Regions from separate parts of the Micromonospora sp. NPDC005299 genome, predicted to be linked through region 3. Evidence: riboswitches for the same ligand, from Rfam matches in the RefSeq annotation. Region 3 holds a riboswitch; each other region holds the start of a gene.
The links. A riboswitch is a leader RNA that binds a small molecule or an ion and turns the genes downstream of it on or off. The one in region 3 is predicted to bind cyclic di-AMP.
Positions count from the first base shown of each region.

Region 1 (6,520 bases), on a different contig from region 3:
CGCCCAGATCGACAAGCAGTGGGAGAAGCTCGAACCCACGATCGAGCAGTACAACAAGGTCCGCTCCCAGCTCAAGGTCAACAAGAAGAAGTCCGCGGACCTGCAGAAGAAGATGGTGCCGCTGGAGCTGGAGTCGGCGCTCGCGATGAACAAGGTCGGCGACATCGCCGCCCGCTACTACATCCAGGGCCCGTCCCAGGAGATGGGCGCCCTGCTGGTCAACAGCAGCCCGGGCACCCTCGCCGAGCAGCTGGTCATCCTCGACCGGCTCGCCGACGACCAGCGCAAGCAGATCGCCGGCGTGCTCGCCGTCCGGGACAAGTACAACCGGCAGAAGCAGAAGCTGGACGCGCTGATCGCCACCGAGCTCAAGCAGGAGAAAGAGCTGGCGACCAAGAAGAAGCAGATCGACGCCGAGATCAAGCGGCTGACCGCGATGCTGCCGGTGACCTCGATCCGCCCGGCGGGCTGCCCGGCCATCGACGGCGTGGTCAGCAGCGCCGCGCGTACCGCGATCAAGACGGCATGCGCGCAGGTCGGCGACCCGTACGTGTGGGGCGCCACCGGCCCGAACTCGTTCGACTGCTCCGGCCTCACCCAGTACGCCTACAAGGCGGCGGGCATCTCGCTCACCCACTTCACGGGCGCGCAGTGGAACGAGGGCCGCAAGGTCTCCCGCTCCGAGGCCAGACCGGGTGACCTCGTCTTCTTCGGCAGCGACCTGCACCACGTCGGGCTCTATCTCGGCAACGGGGTGATGGTGCACGCCCCGCGGACCGGCAAGCCGGTCCAGGTGTCGAGCATCAGCACACAGCCGCTCGCCGGTTTCGTCCGGGTCAGCTGACCCGTCCCCCGAACGACGAGAAGGCCCCCGGTCCATGCGGACCGGGGGCCTTCGCCGTGGAGCGCCGCTGCTACTACCTCGGTGCGCCGATCGGGGACGGCAGGATCAGCACGTCGTCGAGGTTCGCGTACATGATCCGGTGGCCGAACTGGATCTGCACGTACCGGGTCTCGCCGCGGACCACGGTCCGGTCGTCCGGCGCGGAGCCGTCGAACGAGACCGCCCGGTAGTACTCGCTCGGCAGGACGCCGCCGACTGCGTACCGCTGGCCGGCCGCGAAGGTGTACTGGAGCGGGGAGACGCCCTGGAAGGGGATGGTGGCCGGGTAGGCCTCCTTCTCCGGGTAGGCCCGCCCGTACACCGGGATGGTGGCCTTGCCCGGCTTGGGGGTCACCACGAAGCCCGTCGACCACTTGGCCGTGGGCGCCGAGGCCGGGTTGAGGAACCAGGCCTTCTGGCCGAGGTACCAGATCGCCGTCCAGTCACCCTGCACGTCCGCCAAGGCGTACGTCTGCCCGGCCGAGGCGCGGGCGCCGTGGTCGGAGATGTACATGGTGTCCGGCGTGCCGTTCGGCCGCAGCCCGCGGTCGTTGACCAGCGGGGCGGTCGCGCTCGGTGCGGTGTGCAGGACCACCGCGGACGAGCCGCGCAGCGGGCACGGCGCGGCCGGCGGGGTGGGCTTCGGGACGCCCGGCGGCTGCTGGTTGCAACCGACGAAGGCGGGCTGGTTGGTGGCGAAGTCCGGGTCGATGGTGACCAGGCCGGTGTGCGCGTTCCCGAGGGACCGGAACGGGGCCTTCATGAGGTCGAAGTAGTGCGACCAGTCCCAGTACGGGCCCGGGTCCCAGTGCATGCCGGCCACGGTGCCGGCGGTGGTGCCGGGCACGTTGTCGTGGCCGATGATGTGCTGCCGGTCCAGCGGGATCTGGAACTTCAGCGCCAGGTGCCGGACCAGCTTGGCCGAGGTCCGGTACATGGCCTCGGTGTACCAGGTGCCGTGGCCGGCGAAGCCCTCGTGCTCGATACCGATGGACTTGGCGTTGACGTACCAGTTACCGGCGTGCCAGCCGACGTCCTTGGCCTTGATGTGCTGGGCCACGTAGCCGTCCACCGACCGCAGCGTGTAGTGCCAGCCCAGGTAGGTCTTCGTCTGCACCAGCTTCACGCTCGGGCCGAAGTAGCCCTCGGTGTCGTGGATGACGATGTATTCGATCTTCTGCTGGGCCGGCCGGTTGCCGAGGTCGTGGTTGCCGTAGTCGCCGGAGTTCGGGCCGTACTTCTCATAGGGGGCCGGGATCCACTCGCAGGCGAGGCGGACCGGGCACTCCAGGCCGTCCGGCCGCTCGGCGCGGCGCAGCCCCAGCTTGTGCAGCCCGGACTGGTCCGGCGTCACGGCGGTGGCGGCGAGGGTCACCCGCTGGCCGTCGTCGGTGGTCCGGGCCGCGCCGAGGCCGAGCTGGTCGTAGACCTCGTCGGCGAAGGCCGCCGCCGCGTCCTCGGTGTCCGCGCCGGAGTAGCGGGCCACCGCGCCGTACCAGGCCGCCGGGTCGCTGCCGGGGCCGACCGGCGCACCCAACTGCTTCTGGTACGAGGCGAGCAGCGCCGCCCCGCCCCGGATGTTCGCGGCCGCGTCGGTGCGCAGCCCCTCCTCGCTGAGGCCGGTGAGCGCCGCGGCGGCGTCGAGCGTCTGCAGGGACGCCTGCGGCAGCACGTCCTCCGCCGGTGCGGCCGCGATGGCCGGGTCGAGGGTGAGCGGGCGTGAGTCATCGCCCCGCGGGTCCTCGTTCTCGTCCACGTGGCCGCTGGCCGGAGTCGCGAGGACCTGCTGGGCGTCGGTGAGGTGCATCGGGCCGTAGCCGCCGCTGGTGCTCGGCTGGCCCGGGTGGGTGTCCCAGCGCGACTCCAGGTACGAGACGCCGAGCAGGACGCTCTGCGGCACGCCGTACTCCGCTGCGGCGGCGGCGTACTGCTCCTGGCGGTCGCTGGTGGGTTGGGCGGTGAGCGGTTCGGCGGCCACCGGTCCGGTCGCCACCAGCGCGGTGGCCGCCGCGACGGCGGCCGCCAGCAGCATCCGTCTACCCGACGGCGGGGGTGAGAGGTGCATCGAACCTCCAGACAGGGATGGGGGTCACTGCGTCCTCACCCTCACCCCGCACACCCTCCGGGTCAATACCTTTCCAGCAAGTAATCTCGTATGAAGAAATCCTTCATTCCGGGCGGGCAGGACGTACGGAGTGTCACGGCGTCTCGGGTTGCGGATTGATAACGACGCTCTCTACTCTGGTCAATCGTCGGCCGCGAGCTTCACCGTCCATCCCGGGTGGTGACGGTCCGACACCGCCGAGTCGCCTCCGGGCGAGCCGGGGACCCAGGTATCTGGGGTGAATCCGCAGCCACTGCGGTAGGGCGCCTCCCTTCCCGCCCGAACCCGTCAGCTAACCCGGTAGGCGGCCAGGAAGAAGGAGTACGGAAGCCCGGTGGCACACCATGCCCCGCGGCCACCGTCGGTCCGGTCGGTCGACCGGTCGACGGCTACGCCGCGTTCCCGCTGGTCCCGTTGCACCACCGCCCTCGCCGCCCTGGTCGGCTCCGCCGTCGTCCTGACCGGCGGCGCCACGGCGGCACACGCCGAACCGTCGGTCGCCGAGATCGAGCGCCAGATCGACCAGGACTGGAACAAGCTCGAACCGATCATCGAACAGGTCAACGCCACCCGCGAGCAGCTCGCCGCCAAGCGGAAGCAGGCCGCCTCGCTGGCCAAGCAGATCGCCCCGCTCCAGGCCCGGGTGGACGCCGCCCTCGGTCAGGTGGGCGGACTCGCCGCCGACGCGTACAAGGGCGACAACAACCTCTCCACCGTCAACGCGCTGCTGGGCAGCCGGTCGCCGAGCGACCTGGTGGACGGCCTCGCACTGCTCGACCGCTTCGCGAACCGCCAACAGGAGCAGGTGCGGACCGTCGCGGAGCTGCGCGACCAGCTGGCCGCCAAGAAGCAGCCGCTGGACGAGATGATCACCGAGCTGTCGCGTACCGAGGCCCAGCTCGCGGCCAAGAAGAAGCAGATCGACGCCGAGATCGTCAAGCTCCAGAAGCTGCGCCTCAAGGTCTACGGCAACGGCGGCGGCGGTCCGCTGCGCCCGGCGCCCTGCCCCGCCGGCTACCCCGGCGGCCCGGCCGGCGTCGCGGTCAAGTTCGCCTGCGCCCAGATCGGCAAGATCTACGTCTGGGGCGCCGCCGGCCCGGACCACTACGACTGCTCGGGCCTGACCATGGCGGCCTGGGCCAAGGCCGGCGTCTCGCTGCCGCACAACGCCCGGCAGCAGCACAATGTGACCAGGCGGGTGAGCCGGAGCGAGTTGCGCGCCGGTGACCTCGTCTTCTACTACAGCGACCTGCACCACGTCGGCATGTACGTCGGTGACGGCTGGGTGGTGCACGCCTCCCAGTCCGGCAAGCCGATCACGATGAAGCGCGTCGACGACGGCCAGATCAACAGCTATGGCCGCCCCGGCTGAGTGGTGAGGAGGGGCCCCTTCTGACGCCTCAGGTAGCGGAAGGGGCCCCCGTTTTACCGCTTTCCGGTTGGTCAGCGGGTCGGCCAGGTGCGCCAGTTCTGCCAGGAGCGGCTCGGGGTCGGGCCGCGCTGGCCCTGGTAGCGCGAGCCGTAGACGGCAGAGCCGTACGGGTGCTCGGCCGGCGAGGAGAGCCGGAAGATGCAGAGCTGGCCGATCTTCATGCCCGGCCAGAGCGTGATCGGCAGGTTCGCCACGTTGGACAGCTCCAGCGTGACGTGACCGGAGAAGCCCGGGTCGATGAAGCCCGCCGTGGAGTGGGTGAGCAGGCCGAGCCGGCCCAGCGAGCTCTTGCCCTCCAGGCGTCCGGCGAGCTGGTCACCCAGCGAGATCACCTCCAGCGTGGAGGCGAGCACGAACTCGCCCGGGTGCAGCACGAACGGCTCGCCCTCGGGCACCTCCACCATCGAGGTGAGGTCGTCCTGCTGCACGGACGGGTCGATGTGCGTGTAGAGATGGTTGTTGAAGACCCGGAACAACCGGTCCAGACGTACGTCGATGCTGGACGGTTGCACCAGCGTGGGCTCGAAGGGCTCCAGCGCGAGCGTGCCCGCCTTGATCTCGGAGACCAGGTCGCGGTCGGAGAGCAGCATCGGAACACCATAGCGACCGGTACGGGTGACCTGCGTGTCGGACTACATCTTCGTACACCTGTTCGATAGAATGTCCGCATGGCTTCCTGGTCCGAATTCGCCGCCGACGAGCCCCGACTCGCCGACGAGATCCGCCTCCTGTTGCAGCAGTACGGGCCGGGTTTCGGCTACCTCGCCACGGTCCGCGCCGACGGCGGCCCGCGCGTGCACCCCGTCTCCCCGGTCATCACCGACGACGGGCTCTGGTGCTTCGTCATCGACTCGCCCAAGCGTCGCGACCTCGAACGCGACGGCCGCTACGCGCTGCACTCCTTCCCGCCGGAGGAGTGCGACGACGAGGCCTACGTGGCCGGCCGCGCCCTCCCGGTGACCGACCCGGCGACCGTCGCCCGGGTGGCCCGGATCGGCCGGGCCGCGCCGCAGGGCGACTGGCGACTGTTCGAGTTCACCGTCGACGTGGCGATGCTGACCCGGCGCGACCAGGTGGCCCGCCCCGGTTCCGGCCGGCCGGAGGTGCGCGTCTGGCTCGATCCGCGGGCGACCGCCCTGGCCCGGCGTGACCCGCTCGCCCCGGAAGGCCGGCGGGGCCGGCACGGCTTCGACACCCGACGCCCCGCGGCCTGACTCCGTACCCGATGGGTTCCTGCCGTGAAAAGCCGGTGCCGGCCCCGTCCGAGGACGGGACCGGCACCGGCGTGTGATGCGTGGCGGTCAGGCCGCGCGGTAGGCGTTCCACGCGGTCAGCATGCGGCTCGCCTGACCAGCGGTGAACTGGTACATGCACGAGTCGTAGGTGTAGTCCATGAAGTTGGTGATCGGGTCCTTGCCGGTGGCGGTGCAGGTGTCGCGACCGGTCGGGCACTCGAAGGCCGGCGAGGCCTCGGCCGGGGTGTCGGAGACGCTGTCGCCCGAGCCCGAGCAGCCACCCTGGAAGGTGTGGTAGAGGTTCAGCCAGTGGCCGACCTCGTGGGTGCCGGTGTCGCCCTGGTTGTAGTTGGTGGCGGTGCCACCCGGCAGCGACTCGCTCAGCGCGACCACGCCGTCCATGCTGTTCAGCTTGCGCTGCGGGAAGGTGGCCCAGCCGAGCAGGTCGTCGCTCAACTCACCCAGGTAGAGGTTGAGGGTGTTCTTGCCGCCCTCGCGCAGCGACGTCTTCATCGAGCGCTCGGCGGAGGAGCCCTGGACGATCGGGTACCAGGCGGCGTTGGTGACGTGGTGCACCTTGGTCAGCTGGAAGCTGAAGGCGGTCGCGGCGCCACCGGTGCCACCGCTGTACGCCGTGTTCAGCACAGCGATCTGCTGGGTCACCATCGAGTCCGGGATGTTGCCGCCGGCCCGGGTGCTGTCCCGCTGGATGACGTGGACGACGACGGGGATCGTCACCGTGGCCAGCGGGGTGGCCCCGGCGCCGGCGCGGAAGCTCGCCCGCTCACGCAGCGCCGCGGCGAGGTCGGCGTCACGCTCGCGGACCTGCTTGGCGGTCAGCTCGTTCGGGTCCAGCTTGGCGTGTC
Region 1 covers NZ_JBIAKG010000003.1:419,729-426,248, reverse strand. The annotation lists gene ACFYPD_RS11455 (NlpC/P60 family protein) at 1-844, shown strand, start outside; gene ACFYPD_RS11450 (N-acetylmuramoyl-L-alanine amidase) at 918-2,915, opposite strand; cyclic di-AMP (ydaO/yuaA leader) riboswitch at 3,173-3,308, shown strand; gene ACFYPD_RS11445 (NlpC/P60 family protein) at 3,322-4,359, shown strand; gene dcd (dCTP deaminase) at 4,431-5,009, opposite strand; gene ACFYPD_RS11435 (pyridoxamine 5'-phosphate oxidase family protein) at 5,088-5,633, shown strand; gene ACFYPD_RS11430 (zinc metalloprotease) at 5,721-6,520, opposite strand, start outside.
Region 1: it holds a riboswitch for cyclic di-AMP, as region 3 does, so the genes downstream of both, ACFYPD_RS11445 (NlpC/P60 family protein) here and ACFYPD_RS23145 (coiled-coil domain-containing protein) in region 3, are expected to answer to the same signal.

Region 2 (11,961 bases), on a different contig from region 3:
GGAGGGCGTCGAGGATCTCGACGGGATCGTTGACATCCACATCGCGCAGACCGTGGAGGCGCTGCTGGCCCGGTCCGCCGTGCTCGCTGACGAGGTGGCCGCCGGGCGGTGTGCCGTGGTCGGCCTGTCGTACCGGCTCAGCGCGGGCGAGGTGCGCACCGTGGCGCAGGCCCCGGCCGGTGCGCCGGCCACCCCCGTGCCCGCCCCGGCCGCGCCCGCGGACCCGGCGCTCGCCGGCTGACCGAGCTGAGAAAACGTCGAAGGGCCGGCCCGCGCGTCGCGGGCCGGCCCCTTTCGGCGTACGTCGTCAGAGCAGCGACATGTGCACGTGGTCGGTGTGGTCGGAGGGTCCGCTGTAGGACTTCCAGCCGGTGGCCGGGAACCAGATCTGCCGGTTCCAGATCACGTAGTAGATGCCCAGCCGGTCCGCGTTGCGGATGAGGAAGGCGGCGACGTTGTTGCCGTACATCCGCTGGTCCTTGGTGCGCCACGAGGAGAAGCCGCTCTTCTGCAACGACCAGTCGCAGGCCCGGCCCTTCGGGTGCTCGAACGGCCCGCCGTTCCGGTGGCAGCCCACGAAGCGGTTGAAGCCGGCCCGCTTGACCTCCTTGTAGGCGTGCAGCGTGCGCGGGGTGACGCAGCCCGAGGTGGTGGGGTCGTTCTCGCTGCACGACTCCGGCTTCCAGTCGCCGTCGGAGGTCCGGCCCGGCCCGACGCGGGCGACCGGCGAGGTGGCCGAGACCAGGCCGCCGGTGAAGCCGATCCCGCCGACCAGCTTCAGCGCCTTCTCCGTCTCGGCCTTCTCGCGGGCCATCGCGTTCTTCTGCTTCTCCTGCTCCCGTACCTCGGCGTCGAGCGCAATCTTGGCCTGCTCGGCGCGGGTCTTCGCGGCGTTGATGGCGGCGAGCTTCTGCGAGTTCAGCAGGTTCAGCTCGTCGAGGGCGGCCGCCCGCCGGACGAACGAGTCGGGCGTGTTGCTCTCCATCAGCATGGCCATGGCGCCCATCCGGCCGGTCCGGTAGGACTGCGCCGCGATCTGGGCCACCTGCGGGCTCAGCGCGTCGAGTTCGCCCTGTGCCGCCTTCACCTCGAGGGCGAGCTGGAGTTGGCGCTTACGCGACGTGTCCAGCTTCGATTTGGCCTGGAGGTAGGCCCGGTTGGCGGCGTCGATGGCCTCGGTGATGAGGGGGTCGTCTTCTTCCTCGGAGTGCCCCGAGGGGGTGGGGGTGCTCGGAGCGGCTGTCGCCGGGGTCGGCCCCACCAGCACGGTGAGCGCGGCCAGCGCAGCCACCACGGGGGTCAGCCAGCGGCGCAGGGGTGCCGTCACAGTGTTCCCTTCCGTCGGCCGCCGACCGGGTTAGCTGACGGGTTCGGGACGGAAGTGGCCCCTACCGCTCGCGCGGATTCACCCCATGTACCTGGTTCCCCGGCTCGCCCGCGGGCGATTGGGCGGCGGCACCGCTGGCGCCGGTGCGCGCCTTCGGCGGTGACCGGCAGCGAGGTTACCCGAGAGTCCTACCCTGGTTCTACGTCCGGAAGCCGACCAATAGCGAGAATTCGTCCTCGCCCTGCGTGACCAGGATCGCGTTTGACGTCCGCCGTCACGCTGCGGAGTGTCACCATGCGGCCTCCGTGCTCCTGTCGCCGTCGGGCCACCCGCCGGCGCGCGGGCCGGGTGCCCCGCCGAGGGCCTCCAGCGCCTCGTCCCGCCCGGCCGGAGGGCGCCGCGAGGAGGGCTCCGCCGGCCCCGCGGTGGTCCCGCGCCGCCCGGCGGTGCTGACCACCGCGGCCAGTCCGGTGGTCAGCGGTACGGCGGCGATCAGGCCGAGCGTGGCCACCGCGCTCCGGACGATCTCCTGGGCCAGGAACTCGCTGGTGAGGATCTCGCTCACCGGCCGGGAGTCGGCGACCAGCAGGAGCAGCAGCGGCAGCGAGGCGCCCGCGTACGCCAGGACGATGGTGTTGACCGTGGAGGCGATGTGCGCCCGGCCCACCCGGGTGGCCGCCCGGTAGAGGTGCCGACGGGAGAGCGCCGGATTGGCGTGGGCCAGTTCGGTGACCGTGGCCGCCTGGGTGACGGTGACGTCGTCCAGCACGCCGAGCGAGCCGATGACGATGCCGGCCAGCAGCAGGCCGTGCAGGTCCACGTCGCGCTGGAACATCGACAGGGTGGTCGCGTCCTCGCTGCCGAATCCGGTCAGGTGGGTGGCGGCGGTGGCCAGGGTGCCGAGCACGCCGGTCAGCACCAGGCTGCCGAGCGTGCCGAGCACGGCCACCGAGGTCTGCGCGGTGATCCCGTGGGTCAGGTAGAGCACCACGAACATGATCAGCGCGGCGCCGACGATCGCCACCAGCAGCGGCGGCTGGCCGGCGCCGATCCCGGGCAGCACGAAACCGAGCAGGATGGCGAAACTCGCCACCAGCCCGCCGAGCGCGGCCAGCCCGCGCCAGCGGCCGAACGCCACGATCGCCACGGCGAACAGCACCGCCAGCCAGACCAGCGGCGTGCCGCGCCGGTGCTCGGCGATGTCGTAGGTCTTCACCGCCGGGTCGGCCGGGTCGGTCAGCTCGACCAGGATCACCTTGTCGCCGACCTCGACCCGGGGCGCTCCGGGTCCGGCGGGGATCGGCGTCTCGACCTGCCGGCCGGCGTCCGGACCCTGCTCGGCGGCGACGGTCACCGTTCCGCACGGGCCGGCGGACCCGCCCGGGCCGCCGTCCGGCGCCTCCGGCGTCGGCGGGCACGGCTCGGTCACCACCCGGGTCACCGTGCCGTGGTAGCGGGGCAGTGCCGGCGCGTCCGCCGGCTCCCGGTCCTGCCGGGGCCAGAGCACCAGCGCGGCGACCACCGTGATCAGGAAGAGCGGTACCACCGTCGCGACCAGGATCCGTCGTACCCGCGGCGGGGCGGACGGAGCGGGACGGGTGTGGTCGGCGCCCATGGCGTTTCTCCCCACGCCCCCGTCCTGGTCAGCCGCGCTTCATCAGGCGGCCCACGGCGGCCATCATCTCGGTGGCCATCTCGTCGGCGCGGCCCTCGGCGGCGCCCTCGTGCATGCAGTGCCGCGCGTGCCCGTCGAGCAGGCCGAGGCCGACCTTGTCCAGCGCGGCCTGGATGGCGGAGATCTGGGTCAGCACGTCGATGCAGTAGCGGTCGTCCTCGACCATCTTCTCGATGCCGCGGACCTGGCCCTCGATACGGCGGAGCCGCGCGAGGAGCTGGTCCTTGCTGGCGGTGTAGCCCCGGGTCGGGGTCGTCGGTGCGGTCATGAGTCGAGGATACCGTACCCCTCGGGGGTATGGTACGGTCCTCTCTGTGACCGATACCCCCACCGGGTAACGGTAACGAATGCGGCGGAAGGGAAATGCCGATGGTCACCACCACGTACCAGGTGCAGGGCATGACCTGCGGGCACTGCGTCAACTCGGTCAGCACCGAGGTGAGTGCGCTGCCGGGCGTCACCGACGTCCAGGTCGACCTGGCCTCCGGCCGGGTCACCGTCACGAGTGCGAGCCCGTTGGACACGGACACCGTCCGCGCCGCCGTCGACGAGGCCGGTTACGACCTCGTCGGGGCGTGACGGGTCCGCGGACCCGAAGGAACCGAGGTATCACGATGAACACGGCGACGAAGCTGAGCGGCTTCGCCCTCGGCCTCGCGGCGGTGTTCGGCACGGCGTACGGGGTCGGCCACCTGGCCGGCCCCGTCACCCCGGCCGCCGAGACCCGCCACGACGCCACCGACGCCGGCCACGACTCCGGCGGACCCGACCACGGCGACGGGGGTCACGCGGCCACCGTCACCACCCACCTGCCCGGCGGGCTGCTCGTCTCCGACCGCGGCTACACGCTCCAGCCGGTGACCGCCCCCGCGGGCGAGTTCGCCTTCCGGATCACCGGCCCGGACGGCCGGCCCGTCACCCGCTTCGACGTGGCGCACGACAAGCGCATGCACCTGATCGTCGCCCGCCGCGACCTCTCCGGTTTCCGGCACGTCCACCCGGAGTTGGCCGCCGACGGCACCTGGCGGGTCGCCTCGCCGCTCGCCGGGCCCGGCGTCTGGCGGGCGTTCGCCGACTTCACCCCGACCGGCGGCGAGCCGCTCACCCTCGGGGTCGACGTCACCGTCCCCGGCGCACTGGAGCACCGGTCGCTGCCGGCGCCCGCGACCAGCACCACGGTCGACGGCTACACAGTCACCCTCGCCGGCGCGCCGCAGCCCGGCCGGACCAGCCGGCTCACCCTGACCGTCAGCCGGGACGGCCGGCCGGTCACCGACCTCCAGCCCTACCTCGGGGCGTACGGGCACCTGGTGGCGCTGCGCCAGGGCGACCTGGCGTACCTGCACGTGCACCCGGAGGGCACGCCCGGCGACGGGCGGACCCCGGCCGGGCCGGCGGTCACCTTCGCCGCCGAGGTGCCCTCGGCCGGCGCGTACCGTCTCTACCTGGACTTCCGGCACGGCGACGCGGTGCACACCGCGGAGTTCACCGTGCTGGCCGGGGACCAGCCCACGCCGACGCCCGCCGCGCCGGCCCCCACGACCGCACCGACCCCGGACGCCGGCCACGGCACCCCGGGGCACGGGCACAGTTGACGGGAGGTGCCGCGATGACATCCGCCAAGTCCCTGCCGGTCGCGCCGAACCTGATCGAACTCGCGATCGGCGGCATGACCTGCGCCTCCTGCGCCGCCCGGATCGAGAAGAAGCTCAACCGGCTGGACGGCGTCGAGGCCACGGTCAACTACGCCACCGAGAAGGCCACCGTCCGGTACGCCGACGAGGTCACCCCGGCCGAGCTGATCGCCACCGTGGAGAAGACCGGCTACACGGCCGTCGTCCCGCCGCCGCCCGCGCAGGCCGCCGCCGAGGCGACCGCCGAGCCGGTGGACGAGCTGCGCGGGCTGCGTACCCGGTTGTGGGTGTCGGTCGTGCTGACCGTGCCGGTGATCGTGCTGGCCATGGTGCCGGCCTGGCAGTTCGACTACTGGCAGTGGCTGTCGCTGACCCTGGCCGCTCCGGTGGTCGTCTACGGCGGCCTGCCGTTCCACCGGGCCGCCTGGATCAACCTGCGGCACGGCGCGGCGACCATGGACACGCTGGTCTCGCTCGGCACCCTCGCCGCGTTCGGCTGGTCGCTCTGGGCCCTCTTCCTCGGCGACGCCGGGATGCCCGGCATGACCCACCCGTTCCGTTTCGACATCACCCGCACCGACGGGGCCGGCAACATCTACCTGGAGGCCGCGGCCGGGGTGACCGTGTTCATCCTCGCCGGCCGCTACTTCGAGGCCCGGTCCAAGCGGACCGCCGGCGCCGCCCTGCGCGCCCTGCTGGAGCTGGGCGCCAAGGACGTCGCGGTGCTGCGCGGCGGGCAGGAGACCCGGGTCCCGGTGGACCAGCTCGTGGTCGGCGACCGGTTCGTGGTCCGCCCCGGCGAGAAGGTCGCCACGGACGGCGTCGTAGCGGAGGGGACCTCGGCGGTCGACGCCAGCATGCTCACCGGCGAGTCCGTGCCGGTCGAGGTCGCGCCGGGCGACACCGTGGTCGGGGCCACCGTCAACGCCGGCGGCCGGCTGGTCGTCCGGGCCACCCGGGTCGGCGGCGACACCCAGCTCGCGCAGATGGCGAGGCTGGTGGAGCAGGCGCAGACCGGCAAGGCGGCCGTGCAGCGGCTCGCCGACCGGATCTCCGGTGTCTTCGTGCCGATCGTGATCGCCCTGGCCGCCGGCACGCTGGGCTGGTGGCTCGGCACCGGGGCCGGGACGACCGCCGCGTTCACCGCCGCGGTGGCGGTGCTGATCATCGCCTGCCCGTGCGCGCTGGGGCTCGCCACGCCGACCGCGCTGCTGGTCGGCACCGGGCGGGGGGCCCAGCTCGGCATCCTGATCAAGGGGCCGGAGGTGCTGGAATCCACCCGCCAGGTCGACACCGTGGTGCTGGACAAGACCGGCACCGTCACCACCGGGAAGATGACCCTGGTCGACGTGCTGCCCGCCGAGGGTGAGGACGCCGGGGAACTGCTCCGGCTCGCCGGCGCGCTGGAGGGAGCCTCCGAGCACCCGATCGCCCGCGCCGTCGCGGACGGCGCCGCCGAGGCGGGACCGCTGCCCGCGCTCGCCGGCTTCGCCAACGCCGAGGGCCTCGGCGTGACCGGCACGGTCGACGGCCGGCAGGTGGTGGTCGGGCGGCTCCGGCTGCTGCGCGAGCGCGGTCTCGACGTACCCGAGGAGGTCGTCCGGGCGGCGACCGGCGCGGAGGCCGCCGGCCGGACGGCGGTCCTGGCCGGCTGGGACGGCCGGGCCCGCGGCGTCCTCGCGGTCGCCGACGCGGTGAAGCCGACCAGCAGGGCCGCCGTCGCCCGGCTGCGCGAGCTGGGGCTCACCCCGGTGCTGCTCACCGGCGACAACGCCACCGTGGCCAAGGCGGTGGCCGCCGAGGTCGGCATCGACGAGGTGATCGCCGAGGTGCTGCCGGCCGACAAGGTGGACGTGGTCGAGCGGCTCCAGGGCGAGGGGCGGACCGTCGCCATGGTCGGCGACGGGATCAACGACGCCGCCGCGCTGGCCCAGGCCGACCTGGGGCTGGCCATGGGCACCGGCACCGACGTGGCCATCGAGGCGTCCGACCTGACCCTGGTGCGGGGCGACCTGACGGCGGCCGTGGACGCCATCCGGCTGTCCCGGCGGACCCTCGCGATCATCAAGGGCAACCTGTTCTGGGCCTTCGCCTACAACGTGGCCGCCCTGCCGCTGGCCGCCGCGGGCCTGCTCAACCCGATGATCGCCGGCGCGGCGATGGCCTTCTCGTCGGTCTTCGTGGTGGCGAATAGCCTCCGGCTGCGCGGCTTCCGCCCGGTCGGCTGACCAGCCGCGTGCCGCCGGTCCCGGTCTCCGGGGGCGGCGGCACGTCGTTCACTCCGGGTGAGGGCGATGCGGTTGAGCGGGTGGCGGCCGGGGTACCTCCACCTGGTCAGGAAACTGCTGAGTGGAGGTTCCCATGGGTATCGACGACAAGATCGACAACGCGACCGAGAACACCGCCGGCAAGGTCAAGGAGGGCGTCGGCCGGGCCACCGACGACGAGCGCCTCGAGGCCGAGGGCCGCAACGACCAGGCCGCCGCCAACCTGAAGCAGGCCGGCGAGAAGATCAAGGACGCCTTCAAGAGCTGACCCAGAGTCGTACGCTTCGCCGGGCCGGCAGCCCTGCCGGCCCGGCGTGCTGCGCGCGGTGGCCCCGGCCGCCACGCGTCCTCACCGCCCGCTCCGGCCGGAACGACGGCCGCCGACCGCACGGGAGAACGATGTCCGGTACCACCGCGATCCGCGCCGCCGCCCTGGTGACGATGACCGCGCTCGCCGCGGCCTGCCAGTCCACCGAAGAGCCGACCGCCGAGTCGACCGCCGCGCCCAGCGCCACCGCGGCGCCCGGCGTCACCGCCCCTCCCGCGGCCACCGCCACGCCCTCGCCGGTCACCGCGGCGAACACCGCCGCCGTCTGCGCCGCGGTCGACAAGCTGATCATCGCCAAGAGCAAGGAGATCGCCGCCGACTCCGCGGCCGCGACCCGCCGGCAGCTCACCCCCGAGCAGATCAACGATCAGGTCAAGGCCGACCTGGCCGACCTGGCCGACGACGTACGCGGGCAGGCCGCCCGGGCCGAGGATCCGGAGATCAAGGCGCTGGTCGGCGAGGCGGCCCGGAGGATCGAGGCCGGCGCGAGGTCGTCGACCCCGGTGAAGTGGCTCGGCTCCACGTTCGTCGAGATCCCGCAGCGGCTCACCCGGGAGTGCCGGGCCTGACGCTCGCCGGGTCTCCCTGTTAGACAGTCCACAGTGACTCACCCTGGGGTCACATCGGTGGCGGACAGTTCGTAGGATGCGAAGCGACCTCGACCCGGAGGAGCTACGCCCATGGCCCAGCCCGTCGATCCGTCCGGCCTCGGCCGCGTGCTGTCCGAGACCATGTCCGCGCTGGGGCGGTTCACCGCCGGCGCCGACGGCGAGGCGCCCCCGCCCCCGGAGGGGACTGGTGAGGCGGCCGACGGCCTGGTCCGGGTGACGGCCGGTCCGCCCGGGCGGATCACCGCGCTGAACCTCGACCCCCGGGTGATGCGGCTGCCCAGCGAATCCCTGGCCGAGGAGATCAGCGGGGCGGTCAACGCGGCGCTCGCCGACCTTCAGGAGAAGGCGACCGCGGCCGTCCCCGGCCAGGTCGACCTGGGCTCCCTCGGCGAGCAACTGCGCCGGATCCAGGAGGACGCCGGCCGGCAGCTCACCACCTTCACCGATGCGCTGGTTCAGGCCCAGGACCGGCTGTCCGGCCAGGGCGGCCGGTGATGGCGATCGAGGTCGACCCGGACGGGCTGGGCGGCTCCGGTCGCGCGCTGGGCGACGTGGCCACCCGCTTCAGCGAGGCCCTGACGGCGTTCCAGGCCGAGCTGGCCGCCTTCGGCCGGCCCTGGGGCTCCGACGACATCGGTTCGCTGATCGGCGCCGCCCACGACGAGGTCTCCGCGTTCGCCTTCGAGTGCTTCGACACCGCGCTCCAGGAGATCGCCGCCGCCGGCACCGACCTCACCGGCATGGCCGCCCGCTACGCCGAGATCGAAGCCTCCATCACGCAGGGCTTCGACGGGCTGCGACAGGCGCTGGGAGGCTGACGGTGGGTCTGGAACTTCCCGGCGAGCTGCGCTCGCTGCTCGGCATCCTCGGCTACACCTGGCCCGAGGCGGACGAGGTCAAGCTCTTCGAGATGGGCAACGCCTGGATCGGCTTCTCCGGCACCCTGTCCGGCGTCGTGGCCGAGGCGAACACGGGGGCCACCGCCGTCTGGACCAGCCACACCGGCCAGGACATCACGGCCTTCCAGTCTTGGTGGAACCGGGAGGACAGCCCCGCCGACAGCCTCCGTGACGGGGTGACCGCGGCCGTGCTCACCGGCACCGGGCTGATCATCTGCGGGGCCATCGTGCTCGCCCTGAAGATCGCCGTGATCGTGCAGCTGGTCATCCTCGCCATCCAGATCGCCCAGGCGATCGCCACGGCGGCGGTCACCTTCGGCGCCTCGCTCCTGGAGATCCCGATCTTCCAGCAGTTGGCCCGGACCATCGTCGGCAACCTCGTCCAAGAGGTGCTCTGGAAACTCCTCGACGGGTGACGTGGCATGAGCGGAGGCAAGGCCGGCGGCCGGTTGATGCGGGCCGCGTTGCGTTTTCTCAAGCGCACCAAGACGCGCAACCGACCCGACCGGATGAACCCGCACTTCACCGAACATGTCTTCGGTGGTCATGTGAAGCCGGGCATGCCCAAGGGGTCCGGCTACCACTACCGGCCCGGGGGCGAGGACTTCCCGGGCCGCAGGCTGCAGCCGGGGACCGTCGTCCGGGATCCGAAGACCGGGGCGTACCGGGCCAAGCCCGAGTTCTTCGACTCGACAATGAACCCGCCGCACGGCGCCTGGAAGCCGAAGAAGGGCAACGGCGGGGAGAGTTCCTTCTTCCCGGACGACTGGACGCCCGCTCAGGTGGACAACGCCATCAGCGGCGCCTTCCAGGGCGCACGGCCGGTGCCGGGCACGCAGATGTGGCGTGGTAAGTACAAGGACCTCGTGATCGAGGGTTTCTACAATGGCTCGGGCGGCTTCACGCACGGATGGCCGGTCGTCCCCTGATCCGAAGGACCTCTGTTGGCGTTCATCACCTTCTCGCTCGACGAGTTTCGCCTGCCGTTGTTCGAGGTGACGGATCAGCGCTACCGGGCGCTCGGCGCCTGGCTGATCACCGACATCTCGGTCTACCAGTCGGTCTGTCTCGACGCCCTCGCGATGGTCGACGACGTGTCGCACGGCCGGCCGCTCGAGGACGAGTGGGACAGCGACAAGTACGAGGTCCGCTTCACCGCCGGCGGCGTCGAGTTCCGGAACGAGTGGGTCCCGGGCGAGGGCGGTCGGTACTCGCTCGACGAGGTGCGCGAGGCGGTCGAGGCGTACTGGCGGTTCCTGGTGAGTCGCCCGGAGAACCCCGATCTCATCCGTGAGTACCGGCCCGACCTGCCCGGCTGGCAGGCCGAGTTGGTGCAGTGGGAGGAGCGGTGGGGGCGGCCGCACCCGTACCGCGGCCGCCTGTTCTGAGCGTCACCGGTCCGTGGTGAGCCGGGCGGCGCGTACCTCCAGGTAGTGCCGCTCGGGCAGGCTGGTGGTGGCGCGGGCGGCGGCCAGGTAGGCGGTGCGGGCGTCGTCCCGGTCGCCGGCCAGTTCGAGGAGGTGGGCGCGGACGGCCGCGAGCCGGTGGTGGCCGGTGGTCCGCTCGTCGGCGTCCAGCGGGGCCAGCAGGGCGAGCCCGGCCCGGGGGCCGTCCACCATGGCCACCGCGGCGGCCTGGTTGAGGGTGACCATCGGGTTCGGCGCGAGCCGGGCCAGCACCCGGTAGAGCGCGACGATCTGCGGCCAGTCGGTGTCGGCCGCGGTGGGCGCCTCCGCGTGCACCGCCGCGATGGCGGCCTGCACCTGGTACGGGCCGGGGGCCGACCAGGTCAGCGCCTCGGTCACCAGGGCGACGCCCTCGGAGATCCCGGCCCGGTCCCAGCGGGTGCGGTCCTGCTCGGTCAGCGGCACCAGCTCACCGCTCGGGCCGGTGCGCGCCGCCCGGTGCGCGTCGGTGAGCAGCATGAGGGCCAGCAGCCCGGCCACCTCGCCGTCGTGGGGGAGCAGCCGGCGCAGCTCCCGGGCCAGCCGGATCGCCTCGCCGGTCAGCTCGGCCCGGTGCAGCTCGGCACCGCTCGAGGCGGTGTAACCCTCGTTGAAGATCAGGTAGAGAACGTGCAGCACGGCGCGCAGCCGCGCGTCGCGGTCGGCCGCCGAGGGCATGGCGAACCGGGCGCCGGCCGCCTCGATCCGCTGCTTGGCCCGGCGGATCCGCTGGCTCATCGTGGCCTCCGGCACCAGGTACGCCCGGGCGATCTCGGCGCTGCTCAACCCGCCGACGGCCCGCAGCGTGAGCGCCACCTGGGCGCTGACCGTGAGCGCCGGATGGCAGCAGAGGAAGAGCAGCTTCAGCGTGTCGTCCCCGCTCGGCGGCTCCTCGTCGGCGGGCGGGGCGACCGCCGCGTACGCCGGTTCCCGGACCGCCACGGCGACCTCGCGGTCCCGGCGGGCCCGCTCGCTGCGCCACTCGTCGGTGAGCCGGCGGGTCGCCACGGTGACCAGCCACGCGCGGGGATGGTCGGGCACGCCCTGCGCCGGCCACTGAGTCGCGGCGGCGAGCAGCGCCTCCTGGACCGCGTCCTCGCACGCGTAGAACTGGCCGTGCCGGCGGACGAGCACGCCGAGGACCTGCGGCGTGAGGGCGCGCAGCAGGTCCTCGACCGCCCGGTCGGTCACATCTCCGTCCCGGCCTGCTCCATCACCGGCCGCACCTCCAGCACGCCGAGCCCGTGCCGCACGTCCGGCCAGCTCGCGGCGATCTCGGCGGCCCGTTCCGGGGTCTCGCAGTCGACCGTCAGGTAGCCGGCGAACTGCTCCTTGCTCTCCAGGAACGGCCCGTCGGTGATCTCGGTGCCCCCGGCGCCGGCCCGGACGGTACGGGTCTGCGCCGGGTGGGCCAGCGCCTCCCCGCCGACCAGCTCACCGGACTCGGTCAGCTCCTTCATGATCACGTCGACCTCGCCGAAGATCGCGTTCCGCTCCTCCTCGGACAGCTCCTCCACGAAGCCGGGCCGGTTCCAGATCAGCAGCATGTACTTCACGGTGCACTCCTCGGGTACGGGCCACGGGCGGTGGCGCCTCTCGCAGAAGGGTCGGAGCCGGTACGTCTGATCCGACATCTTCCCGGAGGAAAAGTCACCGGCCCCCGCGCAACGGGCGGCGCGCCGGGGCGCCGGCGTCGAGGGAGGCGCGGTCGGCGGCCGTGGTGCCCGAGGTCCAGCCCTCCGCGTCGCGGACCTGGAGCCGGTGCCGCGTGACGC
Region 2 covers NZ_JBIAKG010000017.1:26,851-38,811, forward strand. The annotation lists gene ACFYPD_RS31355 (carbonic anhydrase) at 1-241, shown strand, start outside; gene ACFYPD_RS31360 (coiled-coil domain-containing protein) at 308-1,327, opposite strand; cyclic di-AMP (ydaO/yuaA leader) riboswitch at 1,331-1,462, opposite strand; gene ACFYPD_RS31365 (YibE/F family protein) at 1,617-2,942, opposite strand; gene ACFYPD_RS31370 (metal-sensitive transcriptional regulator) at 2,971-3,270, opposite strand; gene ACFYPD_RS31375 (heavy-metal-associated domain-containing protein) at 3,372-3,581, shown strand; gene ACFYPD_RS31380 (hypothetical protein) at 3,617-4,597, shown strand; gene ACFYPD_RS31385 (heavy metal translocating P-type ATPase) at 4,612-6,864, shown strand; gene ACFYPD_RS31390 (CsbD family protein) at 6,998-7,171, shown strand; gene ACFYPD_RS31395 (hypothetical protein) at 7,303-7,800, shown strand; gene ACFYPD_RS31400 (YbaB/EbfC family nucleoid-associated protein) at 7,912-8,337, shown strand; gene ACFYPD_RS31405 (hypothetical protein) at 8,337-8,660, shown strand; gene ACFYPD_RS31410 (hypothetical protein) at 8,663-9,157, shown strand; gene ACFYPD_RS31415 (EndoU domain-containing protein) at 9,164-9,670, shown strand; gene ACFYPD_RS31420 (hypothetical protein) at 9,686-10,129, shown strand; gene ACFYPD_RS31425 (RNA polymerase sigma factor) at 10,133-11,377, opposite strand; gene ACFYPD_RS31430 (YciI family protein) at 11,374-11,733, opposite strand; gene ACFYPD_RS31435 (DUF2786 domain-containing protein) at 11,837-11,961, opposite strand, start outside.
Region 2: it holds a riboswitch for cyclic di-AMP, as region 3 does, so the genes downstream of both, ACFYPD_RS31360 (coiled-coil domain-containing protein) here and ACFYPD_RS23145 (coiled-coil domain-containing protein) in region 3, are expected to answer to the same signal.

Region 3 (11,961 bases):
GGTTGAGCAGGAACGCCACCGCGACCAGCACCCAGTACAGCGCGGTCACCCCCGCCGGCCGGTCGGTCGGCACGTACGGGCGCAGCCCCGAGAACGGATCCAGGACCACGCCGTGGCTCTCGAAGGCGAACAGCACCGCGGTGGCGAACACCTGCGCGGCCAGGGCCAGGCCGGCGGCGACCAGCACCGTCCGGGGCAGCCGCCGGCGGGCCACCAGGGTCACCGCGGCGGTGACACCGAGCGCGGCCAGCACCACCGGCAGTGAACTGGCCTTCGCGCCGGTCGACGCGGCGAGGAAGAGGACCGCCAGCGCCCAGGCGCCGCGGCCCAGCGCGGGCACGGTCACCCCGCGCGCCCGGCCGACGATCTCACAGAGCGCGGCGATCAGCGGCAGCAGCAACACCCAGCTGTACGTCATCGACGGGCTGCCCCAGACGATGAAGGTGGCCTGGCTGCCGAAGAGCTGCCGCCAGCCGTTCTCGAAGCCGAACTCGCCCACGGTGAACAGCAGCGCGGCGGCCACCACCCCGGCGTACGGCCGGCCGGTGATCCGCCAGCCGACCACGGCCATCAGCACGGCGGCGAGCGCGCAGAGCGCGGGCACGGCGAGCCGGAACAGCACCGTGGGCAGGTCCACCCCGCTGACCAGGCTGGTGGCGGCCAGGTGGGCGAAGCCGAACCAGTGGTAGTGCAGCGGCTCCCCGGCGACCTGCGGCACCTCCGGCGGCACCTGGTGGGTGGCCGCCCCGGCGATGGAGAGCTGGAAGGCCAGGTCGAGGTACTGGGCCTGCCCCTCGTCGGTGGGCAGCACCGGGTTGACGGCGAGGAACGAGCCGTACAGGTAGAGGGTGAAGCCGACCACCACCCCCGCCAGCGACCAGGCCCAACCGGCCGGGACGACGGTGGGGTGGCGGACCCGCCAGTGCCGGCGCAGCCGGGGCACGGCGGCGAACGGCGCCACCACGGCGAGCGGCCAGAGCCGCAGCCAGCCGGGCAGCCCGACCGCGGTGAACCCGGCCCACGCGACCAGCTCCAGCACCAGGCCGACGGCCGCGCCCATGGCCAGGTCCTCGACCAGGGTGTGCGGCCGGCGGCGCAGCGCGCGGAACACCAGCGTCCCGGGGAGCAGCACGGCCAGCGACGCGTACGCCGTCCAGCGGGCGACCGCGCCGAGCGGGGTGCCGGCGGCGAGCAGCACGGCGACCACGGCGGCGTACCCGGCGACGGCCGGGGCCCAGCGCAGGGCGGCCGGACGGCGGCGCGGGTCGACGGCCGCCGGGGCGGCGCCGGTGGCGACGGCGGTCACCGCAGGCTGTCGGCCAGCTCGGCGGGGTCCGGGTGGGCCGGCCCGGCGGCGGCGCTGTCGCCGGCCACCAGATACGCGGGCCGGCCCTGCACGGCGGTGTAGATCCGGGCCACGTACTCGCCGAGCAGGCCGAGGCAGAGCAGCTGCACCGCGCCGAGGAAGAGGATCGCCACGTAGAGCGAGGGCCAGCCGTTGACCGTGCCTCCGGCGAACCAGGCCAGCACGGCCACCACCACCAGCACCCCGCAGACCGCCACCCCGACCAGGCCCAGCCAGGTGGCCACCCGCAGCGGGGCTGCGGAGAAGCTGGTGACGCTCTCGGCGGCCAGCCCGGCCATCCGGGACAGCGGGTACTTCGTCCGGCCGGCGGCGCGTTCCTGCCGCTCGTAGGTCACCTCGGCGCTCGTGAAGCCGAGCCAGGGCACCACCAGCCGGAGCACCGGGCTGCGCTCGGGCAGCTCCCGCAGCGCCTCCACGACGGCCCGGCTGAGCAGCCGGAAGTCGCCGGCCTGGGCGGGAACCTGCTCACCGACCAGCCGCCGGACCAGGCGGTAGTAGCCGCCGGCGCTCCACCGCTTGAACCGGGTGTCCCGGCTGCGGTCGGTCCGCACGGCGTAGACCACGTCCACGCCGTCGGCGCGGGCCCGGCGGAGCAGTTCGACGATCACCTCGGGCGGGTCCTGGAGGTCGGCGTCGATGCTCACCACGTACGCGCCCCGGGCGCGGAGCAGGCCGGCGTGCAGGGCCGCCTGGTGCCCGCTGTTGCGGCGCAGCCGCAGCACCCGCAGCTCGGGCCAGCCGACCCGCAGCGCGGCCAGCGCCGCCGGGGTGGCGTCGGTGCTGCCGTCGTCGACGGCCACCACCTCGTACGCCTCGCCGAGCCCGTCGAGCACGCCGCGCAGCCGGACGGCCAGCAGCGGGAGGACGGCCTCCTCGTTGAACATCGGCACCACCACGGACAGGGCCGGCTGCGGCGCGGTCACGGCACTCGACCCCCCGGATTCCCTGGCGGCGGACCGGGCCGACGCTACCAGTCGGGCAGGTCAGGACCGGGTCGGTCGCCCGGCACCCGCCCCGATCAGGTGCCGCAGGTGGTGGCGGGCAGGCCGGACACCTTCACCGGGGAGCGGCCGGTCGGGCGGGCCTTGCCGGCGAGCACCGCGGCCAGCGCGGTCATCGACGCCCGGGTGGACGAGTAGGTGGCCAGCAGGGTCGGTGACTTCGCCCCGGCCAGCACGTACGGGGTGTCCATGGCCACCGTCACGGTGGCGTCGGCGCGCAGGTCCTTGCTCCCGTCGCCGTACCCGACGAGGTGCACCACGGTGCCGCCGCTCGGCACCACCTTCACCCCCGCGGCGGTGAGCGCCTCGGCCAGCGCGGCCCGGGTGCGGTCCCGTCCCGCGGCGGAGGTGACGGTGACCGGGCCGGCCACCGGGCTGCCGCACCGGCCGCGCAGCATGGTCACCGCGGCGGCGGCCAGGTCGGCGGCGGCCTTGCGGTGCGCGGCGCTGTCCAGCGTCGACAGCGCCGGCGCCGGCCGGTCGGCCAGCTTGAACTTCATGGTCAGCACCCGGGTGACCGCCTCCACCAGCCGGGTCCGGGGCAGCGAGCCGTCCTTGAGCGCGGCGCGCAGCCCGTCGTACGCCTGGCCCACGTTCGGGGTCATCAGGATGAGGTCGTTGCCGGCGTTCAACGCGCGGACCGCGGCCTCCCCCGGCGACCACCGCTTGGCCGGCGCCATGTTCATCCCGTCGGTGATCACCACGCCCTGGAAGCCGAGCTGGCCGCGGAGCACGTCGGTGAGAAGCTTGTGGGAGAAGGTGGCCGGGGTGCCCGGGTCGACCGCCTTGACGTCCAGGTGGGCGGACATCACCGCCATGGCGCCGGCGTCGATCCCGGCGTGGAACGGCGGGAACGCGGTGCGGTCCAGCACGGCGCGGGACTGCCCGACCACCGGCAGGTCGGTGTGCGAGTCGGCGGCGGTCAGCCCGTGCCCGGGGAAGTGCTTGACGGCGGCCCCGACCCCCTCGGCCTGCAGGCCGCGGACCGCGCCGGCGACCTGGGCCGACGCGGTCTTCGGGTCGGCGCCGAAGGAGCGGGAGCCGATCACCGTGCTGCGGGTGGCCAGCACGTCGGCGACCGGCGCGAAGTCCAGGTTGACGCCCATGGCGGCCAGCTCGGCGCCGGCGGCCCGCCAGGCGGCCTCGGTCAGCGCCGGGTTGCCGGCGGCGCCGGCGGCGAGCGGGCTGGGCAGCAGGGTCACCCCGTCGGTGATCCGGGTGACCACGCCGTACTCCTGGTCGGTGCCGATCAGGAAGGGAGCGGGGCCGGCGGGCAGGCGGCCGGCGGCCGCGCGCAGGCCGTCGGTCAGCGCGCGAACCTGCTTCGGGTTGTCGACGTTGGTGGTGGCCTGGTTGCCCGAGGTGGGGTCGTCGGCGCTGAAGCCGACCAGGATCAGGCCGCCGAGGCGGTACTTCGCGACCATCTCCGCGGGGGTGTCGACCCCGGCCAGGGCCCGGTTGCCGGCCGCCGACCCGGGCGAGACCTTCGTCGCCGAACTGCCGTACGCGTAGGGCATCAGCACCTGGCCGACGAGATCCTCGTCGGAGAGCGTCGCCACCCGGGCGGCCGCCCGGGCGGCCGGGTCGGCGCCGCTCGGGGCGGGGGCCGCCGACGACGGGGCCGGCGCCGGGCTCGACGGGGTCGGTCGGGGCCGTTCGGGCTCACCCGAGCACCCGGAGACGAGCAGCGCGGTCAGTGCGGCGAGCGCGACGCAGGCGCGGCGCGGGGAAATCGACACGCGCCCCACCGTATCGGGGCAACTTGACCTTCCGTCAGCCCACCCTGGTGAGCAGTGTCACGGGCGCGCCGTCCCCGGCGTACCGGTAGGGCTCCAACTCGGCGTCCCAGGCGGTGCCGAGCGCCTTGTCCAAGGCGTGCGCGAGCGCCTCCGGGGCCCGGGCGGTGGCCATGATGCTGCGCAGCCGGTCCTCGCCGAGTTGGATGTCACCGGCCGCACCCACGGTGGCCCGGAACAGGCCGCGCCCCGGGACGTACATGAAGCGCTCGCCGTCGACCCCCGGACTGGGCTCCTCGGTGACCTCGAAACGGATCATGGGCCACTGCCGGAGGGCAGCAGCCAGCTCCGCGCCCGTCCCCGGGCTGCCGGTCCACCCGCACTCGGCGCGCCGCGCCCCGGGATCGACGGGCTGGGCCGTCCAGTGCAGGTTGACCGGCGCGACGAGGACGCGCGCGATCGCCCACTCGACGTGCGAGCACACGGCGAGCGGGGTCGAGTGGACGTATACGACGCCACGCGTTGGCACGGTGACCTCCCGGTGAGCCGAGGTGCGTCTTCCCCTACGACCTCGTCCACCCGAGTGGCCTCTGAAACACATGATGACCTGTGTGACGGATGGTGCGCCAGCGAATCGGAAAATTCGCCGGTGCCGGTGACCGGGAAATACCCGGGCGGCTGACCTGGTTGTGCTCCCTGACGGCGCGACGACCAGCCAGGCGTCGAGCTCGTGTACAGTTCTCTGGGCGGTTCTGTGCCGCCGCACGTCTTCGCGGGCTGACGCTCACCCCGGGCGTCAAACCGCACATACAGCCCCCGGACGGTTTCCGTCCTCCCGTACGTCTGCAAGGAGTACCTCCGTGGCGAGCAACACCTCTAAGACCGCGCGCGCGTCAGTCCGGGCCGGCCAGGCTGGCCAGGGTGGCGCCCTCAGCGTGCTGGGCGAGTTCAAGTACCTGATCCCGCTGAACGGCGGCAAGCACGCCTACGTGCGCAACCTGACCAACGGCAAGACCGCGCACCTGCGCACCGACTCCGAGGCCTTCGTCGAGGAGATCCGGGTGCTGGCCGCCGCCGGCCACGCCGCCAAGGTCCGCGCCGAGATCAACGCGCTGGCCGCCGTCCACCCGGACCACGGCTGGGACAAGACCGAGAAGCGTCTCGTCGAGGCCGGCGTCTTCGAGGGCTGAGCGCCCTCACCGCGACACCACGAACCGCCCGCCGGGGTCACCCCGGCGGGCGGTTCTGTCTTCTCACTCCTCGGGCAGCAGCGCCACCTCGCCGGTGGCCAGGTCGTAGAGGGCGCCGACCACGGCCACCTCCCCGGCCGCCACCGGGCCGGCCAGCAGGTCGTCGGCGCGCAGGGTGGCCACCGTCCGCCGGACGTGCCGGCGGATGGCGAGGGGGTGGGCGTCCGGGTCGTCCGCGCCGACCTCGTGAACCGCCGGCGTGATCCGGTCCACCACGTAGCCGAGCGCGCCGGCCGGGCGGCGCCCGCTGCGCAGCGCGTCGACCGCCGAGCCCACCGCGCCGCAGCGCTCGTGGCCGAGCACCATCACCAGCCGCACGCCGAGCTGCCCCACCACGTACTCGATCGAGCCGCAGACCGCCCGGTCGAGCACGTGCGCGCCGGTGCGGATCACGCAGATCGAGCCGAACGTCTGGTCGAAGATCGCCTCCAGCGGCACCCGCGAGTCGATGCAGCCCAGCACCACGGCGTACGGCTGCTGGTCGCCCGAGGCCACGGCGGCGGCGGCGGTGACGTCGTGGCCGTGCACCGGCTGCCCGCTGACGAAGCGCCGGTTGCCGGAGAGCAGCTCGGCCAGGGCGGCCCGGGGCGTGCGGGCGGCGGGAGTGGGCGGCATGCCCTACAGCCTGGTCACCGATCCGGCGCGGGGAGGCGGGGTTGGGAATCTTCTCACCACCCCGGTTGCCGTGCTGTCATGACGGGTACGCCGGTGTGACCGCCGGGTCACTCCGGTGCGCAGACACCGGTCGGCCCGGGGGAGGTGGAAGATGCCGGAGCACCTGGAGGTGCGGCTTCCCGACGGCGTACGCCTGCACGTGACGGCGACCGGACCGGTCGACGCCGAGGTCACCGCCATCCTGCTGCACGGCTGGACGCTGGACGGGCGCAGCTGGCACCACCAGGTCGCCGGCCTGCGCGACCGGTTCGGCGACCGGGTCCGGGTGCTCACCTACGACGCCCGCGGGCACGGCCGGTCGAGCTGCATGGCGCTGCGCACCGCCACCCTGGCCCAGCTCGGCGACGACCTGGCCGCCGTCGTCGACCAGTTCGTCCCGTCCGGCCGGATCGTGCTGGTCGGGCACTCGATGGGCGGGATGACCGTGATGGAGTACGCCCACCGTCACCTCGACCACTTCGCCGGCCGCGTCGCCGGCCTGGTCTTCGTCTCGACCACCGCCGAGGGGCACACCCACACCGCCTACGGGCTCTCCCCCCGGATCGCCCGGCTGATCCGGCTCGCCGAGACCACCGGCGCCGGGGTGCTGGCCCGCTGCGGTGCCTGGCGCCCGCCGCACGCGCTGCTGCGCGCGCTGCGCCCCAGCATCCGCTGGATGCTCTTCGGCGACCGCTGTGAGCCCGCCGACATCCGGCTGGTCACCTCGGCGGTGGCGCACGCCTCGCTGCGCTCGATCGGCGGGTTCCGCGCCTCGATCGGGGCCCAGCACCGGCTGGACACCCTCGCGGCGCTCGGCCGGTTGCCGGCCGCCGCGCTGGTCGGCGACCGGGACCGGCTCACCCCGCCGCCGTGCGCCGAGTCGATCGCCGCGGCGCTGCCCACCACCGAGCTGACCGTCTGCCCGGGCGCCGGTCACATGCTGATGATGGAACGCCCCGACGAGGTGACCGCGGCCGTCGCCGGGGTGCTGCACCAGGTGCTCTCGGGGACAGATGCGGGCACGTCCGGGCAGCGGGTGGGAACGCCCGGATAACGGGCAACCCGGACGGGCGGGCAGCGGGTAGCGGCATGGCCCCGACACGGGCCGGGTCGGCGGCCCGTACCCTCATTCAGCCCGCCGTCTGACCACAGGAGCCCCCGCGTTGAGCGACCAGACCACCCTGGAACGGGAGATCGCCATCGAGCAACGGCATCTCGACCGGGTGTACGCCCGGCTGGCCGAACTGCGGCGGTCGGCCGCCGACGCCGAGCGGGAGGGCTACCGGCTGGCCCGGGTCGGCAACTTCGGCGCGCTGGTCGAGCGGGACGCGATGGTCTTCCACGCCGCGCAGCGCCGGCACGTGCTGGACGCCGAGCACGAGGGGCTGGTCTTCGGCCGGCTGGACCTGCGTACCGGGCAGGTGCTGCACGTGGGCCGGCTCGGCGTGCGCGGGGAGAACGCCGAGACCCTGGTGGTGGACTGGCGGGCGCCGGCCGCCGCCGCGTTCTACCAGGCCACCCCGGCCGAGCCGCAGGGCGTGGTGCGGCGGCGCACGATCCAGTCGTCGGCGGAGCAGGTCACCCGGATCGAGGACGACCTGCTGGACCCGGAGTCGGCGCCGCCGGAGATGGCGGTGGTCGGCGACGGCGCGCTGCTGGCGACCCTGTCCCGGGCCACCGGCCACGGCATGCGGGACATCATCGCCACCATCCAGCGGGAGCAGGACGAGGCGATCCGCTCCCCGGGCAGCGGGGTCACGATCGTCTCCGGCGGCCCGGGCACCGGCAAGACGGCGGTGGCCCTGCACCGGGCCGCGTACCTGCTCTACTCCGACCGCGCCCGGTACGCGGGCGGCGGCATCCTGGTGGTCGGCCCGTCGAGCGTGTTCGTCCAGTACATCGCCTCGGTGCTCCCCTCCCTCGGCGAGGAGACGGCCACCCTGCACTCGCTGGGCTCCCTCTTCCCCGGCGTGTCGGCGACCCGGACCGACCCGCCCGACGTGGCGGCCGTGAAGGGGTCGCTGCGGATGCGCCGGGTGCTGGAACAGGCGGCCCGGGACGCGGTGCCCGACTCCCCCGGCGAGCTGCGCCTGCTCTACCGGGGTGAGCTGCTGCGGCTGGAGCGGGCCGAGCTGGACGCGATCCGGGATCGGACGCTGTCCCGCGGCGCGCGCCGCAACGAGGTGCGCCGGGCGGCCTTCGACGCGGTCCTCGCCGCGCTCTGGGCGCAGGCCCGCAGGCTGCGGATCGGCCGGCTGCCGGAGCAGCCCGCGTTCGAGGACGAGATCATCGAGCGGCCGGAGTTCCGGGAGTTCCTCAAGGCCTGGTGGCCGCGGCTGCACCCACGCCACGTGCTGGGCTGGCTGGCCCGCCCGGAGCGGCTGCGCCGGTACGCCGGAGGCGTCCTGTCCGGGGCCGAGATCCGGCTGCTGACCGAGGCGTACCGGAGCCTGGACGGCGAGGGGCTGACCATCGCCGACGTGGCGCTGCTGGACGAGTTGGACGCGCTGCTCGGTCGGCCGGTGCAGCGGGCGAGGCCGAAGCGGGACCCGTTCCAACTGGCCGGCGGCGTCCGCGAGCTGAGCACGTTCGCCGACCGGCAGCGGGCTGCCCGGGCCGCCGCCCGGGAGCGCCCGGAGGACTACCGCGACTACGCCCACGTGGTGGTCGACGAGTCGCAGGACGTCTCGCCGATGCAGTGGCGGATGATCGGCCGGCGCGGGCGGCTGGCCTCCTGGACCGTGGTGGGCGACCCGGCGCAGACCGCCTGGACCGGCGACCCGCAGGAGCTGGCCCGGGCCCGGGACCAGGCGCTGGGCCGGCGCCGCCGCCAGCGGTACGAGCTGACCACCAACTACCGCAACTCGGCGGAGATCTTCGCCGTGGCAGCCGCGGAGATCCACCGCGTACACCCGGATCTCGCGTTGCCCACCGCGGTCCGTTCCACCGGGGTGGCGCCCGTCGAGCGGACGGTGCCCGCCGCCGACCTGCCCGCCGCCACCACGGCGGCGGCCCGCGCGCTGCTGGCGGAGGTCGAGGGCACGGTGGGCGTGATCACGCCGGTGCCGCGCCGTGATGAGGTGGCCGGTTGGCTGGGCGACCTCGGCGGCCGGCTCCAGGTGGTGACCAGCCTCCAGGCCAAGGGCATGGAGTACGACGGGGTGGTGCTGGTCGCTCCGAGCGAGATCCGGGCCGATCCGGGGTCGGGCGTCCGCACCCTCTACGTGGCGCTCTCCCGGGCCACCCAGCGGCTCACCACGCTCGACCCGGTCGGCTGACGACGGCCCACATCCGGCGTTCACTTGCACACATAGCGATGTGAGCATAGATTGAGCCCGCCGGCACGGTGGACGGAAGGGTGTGGGCGTGGGCGCAGGTCATGACCACAGCGGCGCGGTGACCAACGCCGCCCAGCGTCACCGGGGCCGGCTCTGGGGCGCGTTCGCGCTGCTCACCGCCTTGATGGCGGTCGAGGCGGTGGCCGCGTTCGCCACCGGCTCGCTGGCGCTGCTCTCCGACGCCGGGCACATGTTCACCGACGTCCTCGGCATCGGCATGGCGCTTGCCGCGATCAGCGCCACGCGGCACGCCGACACCGACCCGCAGCGCACCTTCGGGCTCTACCGGCTGGAGGTGCTGGCCGCGCTGGCCAACGCGGTGCTGCTCGGCGCCGTGGCCGTCTACGTCCTGGTCGAGGCGGTACGCCGGTTCGGTGAGCCGCCGGAGGTGCTCGCCGGGCCGATGCTCGCCGTGGCGGTGCTCGGCCTGCTCGCCAACATCGCCGCGTTCGCGCTGCTGCGCGCCGGCGCCGAGGAGAGCATCAACCTGCGCGGGGCGTACCTGGAGGTGCTGGGCGACCTGCTCGGCTCGCTCGGCGTGATCGGCGCCGCCGTGGTCATCGCGCTCACCGACTGGTGGTGGGCCGACCCGCTGGTCGCCGTGGCGATCGGGTTGTTCATCCTGCCGCGCACCTGGCGGCTCGGCCGGGCCGCCGTCCGGATCCTGGTGCAGGCCGCGCCGGAGCACCTCCAGGTGACCGCGGTGCACGACCGGCTGGCCGCGGTGCCCGGCGTCGCCGAGGTGCACGACCTGCACGTCTGGACGCTCACCTCGGGCATGGAGGTGGCCTCGGCACACCTGACCATGACGCCGGGCGCGGAGGTCGGCGAAGTGCTGACGGCCGCCCGGACCGCCCTGCACGAGGACTTCTCGATCGATCACGCCACGTTGCAGATCGAACCCGGAGCGTCTCCGGGGGCGTGCGGTGCGGTCGAGTGGTAATTAGGGCAATCTTAAATCCAAGTGGTTATTGTGCACTTATGCCGGTTTTGACCGGGACACCGGCTCCCACCAGCGGAGCCGTCCCGGCACAGCGCCGGTAGGCTCGATCGCGGCCCCCGCCGGGCGGCGCCCACCGGCGCCTGCGGCGGCCAGCGCCTAATCGCCCGCAGGGCGAGCCGGGGAACCACGTTCGTGGGGTGCATCCGCGTCAGCGGTAGGGATCTTCCGTCCCGAACCCGTCAGCTAACCCGGTCGGCGGTTGACGGAAGGACACGTGAATGCCCCCAGTGGCACCTGTACGACGGACGGTCGCCCGGTTGGCGGCCCTGCTCGTCGCGACGCTCGCCCTCGGCGTCGTGACCGCGCCGGTCTCCCCCGCCTCGGCGGCGTGGTCGGCTTCCCCGACCGGCCTGCTCGCCGCCGCACCCGGCGACGACGAGGGCGGGACCCCGGCGCTGCGCGCCCAGCTCGACGCGGCCAGCAAGGGCTGGCTGGAGGCGCGTACTGCGCTGAACCGCTCGGTGACCCGGCAGCAGCAGCTCACCACCCAGCTCAAGACGGTCAACGCCGAGTTGACCGTCCGCGACGCCAAGGTCGGCGAGATCGCCGGCGTGGCGTACCGATCCGGGCGGCTGGGCACGGCCGCGGCGCTGCTCGGCAGCAGCAGCCCGGAGGGCTTCATGGATCGCGCGGCGGCGCTGGAGCAGGTGGCCGCGCACGAGGACCGGGCGCTGCGCGACCTGATCGAGACCCGGGACGAGGCCACCCGCACGCAGGCCGCGCTCACCGGTGAGATCCAGGAGCAGCGCAAGCAGGTCGCCGTGATGGCCAAGCGCAAGCAGCAGGCCGAACGCGCCCTGGAGGTGGCGAACGACCGGGCGTCCAGCAGCGGTGGCGGCAGCGTGCAGGGCACCTCCTCGGCGAACGCCAAACCGGCCCCGCGCAACGCCGACGGCTCCTGGCCGCCCGAGTCGTGCAGCGTCAACGACCCGACGCCGGCCGACGGCTGCATCACCCCGCGTACGCTGCACGCGCTCCAGCAGGCCAAGGCGGCCGGCTTCACCCGCTATGTCTCCTGCCACCGGCCCAGCGGCTCGGGCGAGCACCCGAAGGGGCGGGCCTGCGACTTCGCCGCGCAGAAGGACGGCTTCGGCGGCGTGGCCACCGGCGGCGACAGGACGTACGGCAACAACCTGGCCGCCTACTTCATCCGCAACGCCGACGCGCTCGCCGTGCTCTACGTGATCTGGTTCAAGCAGATCTGGCTGCCCAGCAGCGGCTGGAAGGCGTACAGCGGGGGCAACGGCGACCCGTCCAGCGACCACACCAACCACGTGCACCTGTCGGTGTACTGATCTCCGCCCCGGCGGCACCCGGCCTACGCCCCACGACGTACGCCGGGTGTCGCCGCGCGGCCCACGACGCGACGCCCGTGACGGCCGAGCATCGGGGGCATGATTCGACTCTCCCCAGCCGGGCGCAAGGCCCTGCTCACCCTGCACCTGGTCACCTCGCTGGGGTGGCTCGGCGCCGACCTGGTGCTGCTGGCCCTCGGCGTGGCCGGGCTGCGCGGGGCCGACCCGGAGGTGATCTACCCGGCGGCCGCGCTGCTGGTCACCTGGCTGTTCGCCCCGCTGAGCGTGCTCGTCTGGCTGGTCGGGCTCGCCAGCGCG
Region 3 covers NZ_JBIAKG010000008.1:201,735-213,695, reverse strand. The annotation lists gene ACFYPD_RS23190 (hypothetical protein) at 1-1,306, opposite strand, end outside; gene ACFYPD_RS23185 (glycosyltransferase family 2 protein) at 1,303-2,289, opposite strand; gene ACFYPD_RS23180 (glycoside hydrolase family 3 protein) at 2,385-4,106, opposite strand; gene ACFYPD_RS23175 (DUF3145 domain-containing protein) at 4,141-4,632, opposite strand; gene ACFYPD_RS23170 (hypothetical protein) at 4,964-5,293, shown strand; gene ACFYPD_RS23165 (carbonic anhydrase) at 5,357-5,968, opposite strand; gene ACFYPD_RS23160 (alpha/beta fold hydrolase) at 6,120-7,061, shown strand; gene ACFYPD_RS23155 (HelD family protein) at 7,171-9,285, shown strand; gene ACFYPD_RS23150 (cation diffusion facilitator family transporter) at 9,374-10,288, shown strand; cyclic di-AMP (ydaO/yuaA leader) riboswitch at 10,432-10,562, shown strand; gene ACFYPD_RS23145 (coiled-coil domain-containing protein) at 10,567-11,643, shown strand; gene ACFYPD_RS23140 (hypothetical protein) at 11,743-11,961, shown strand, end outside.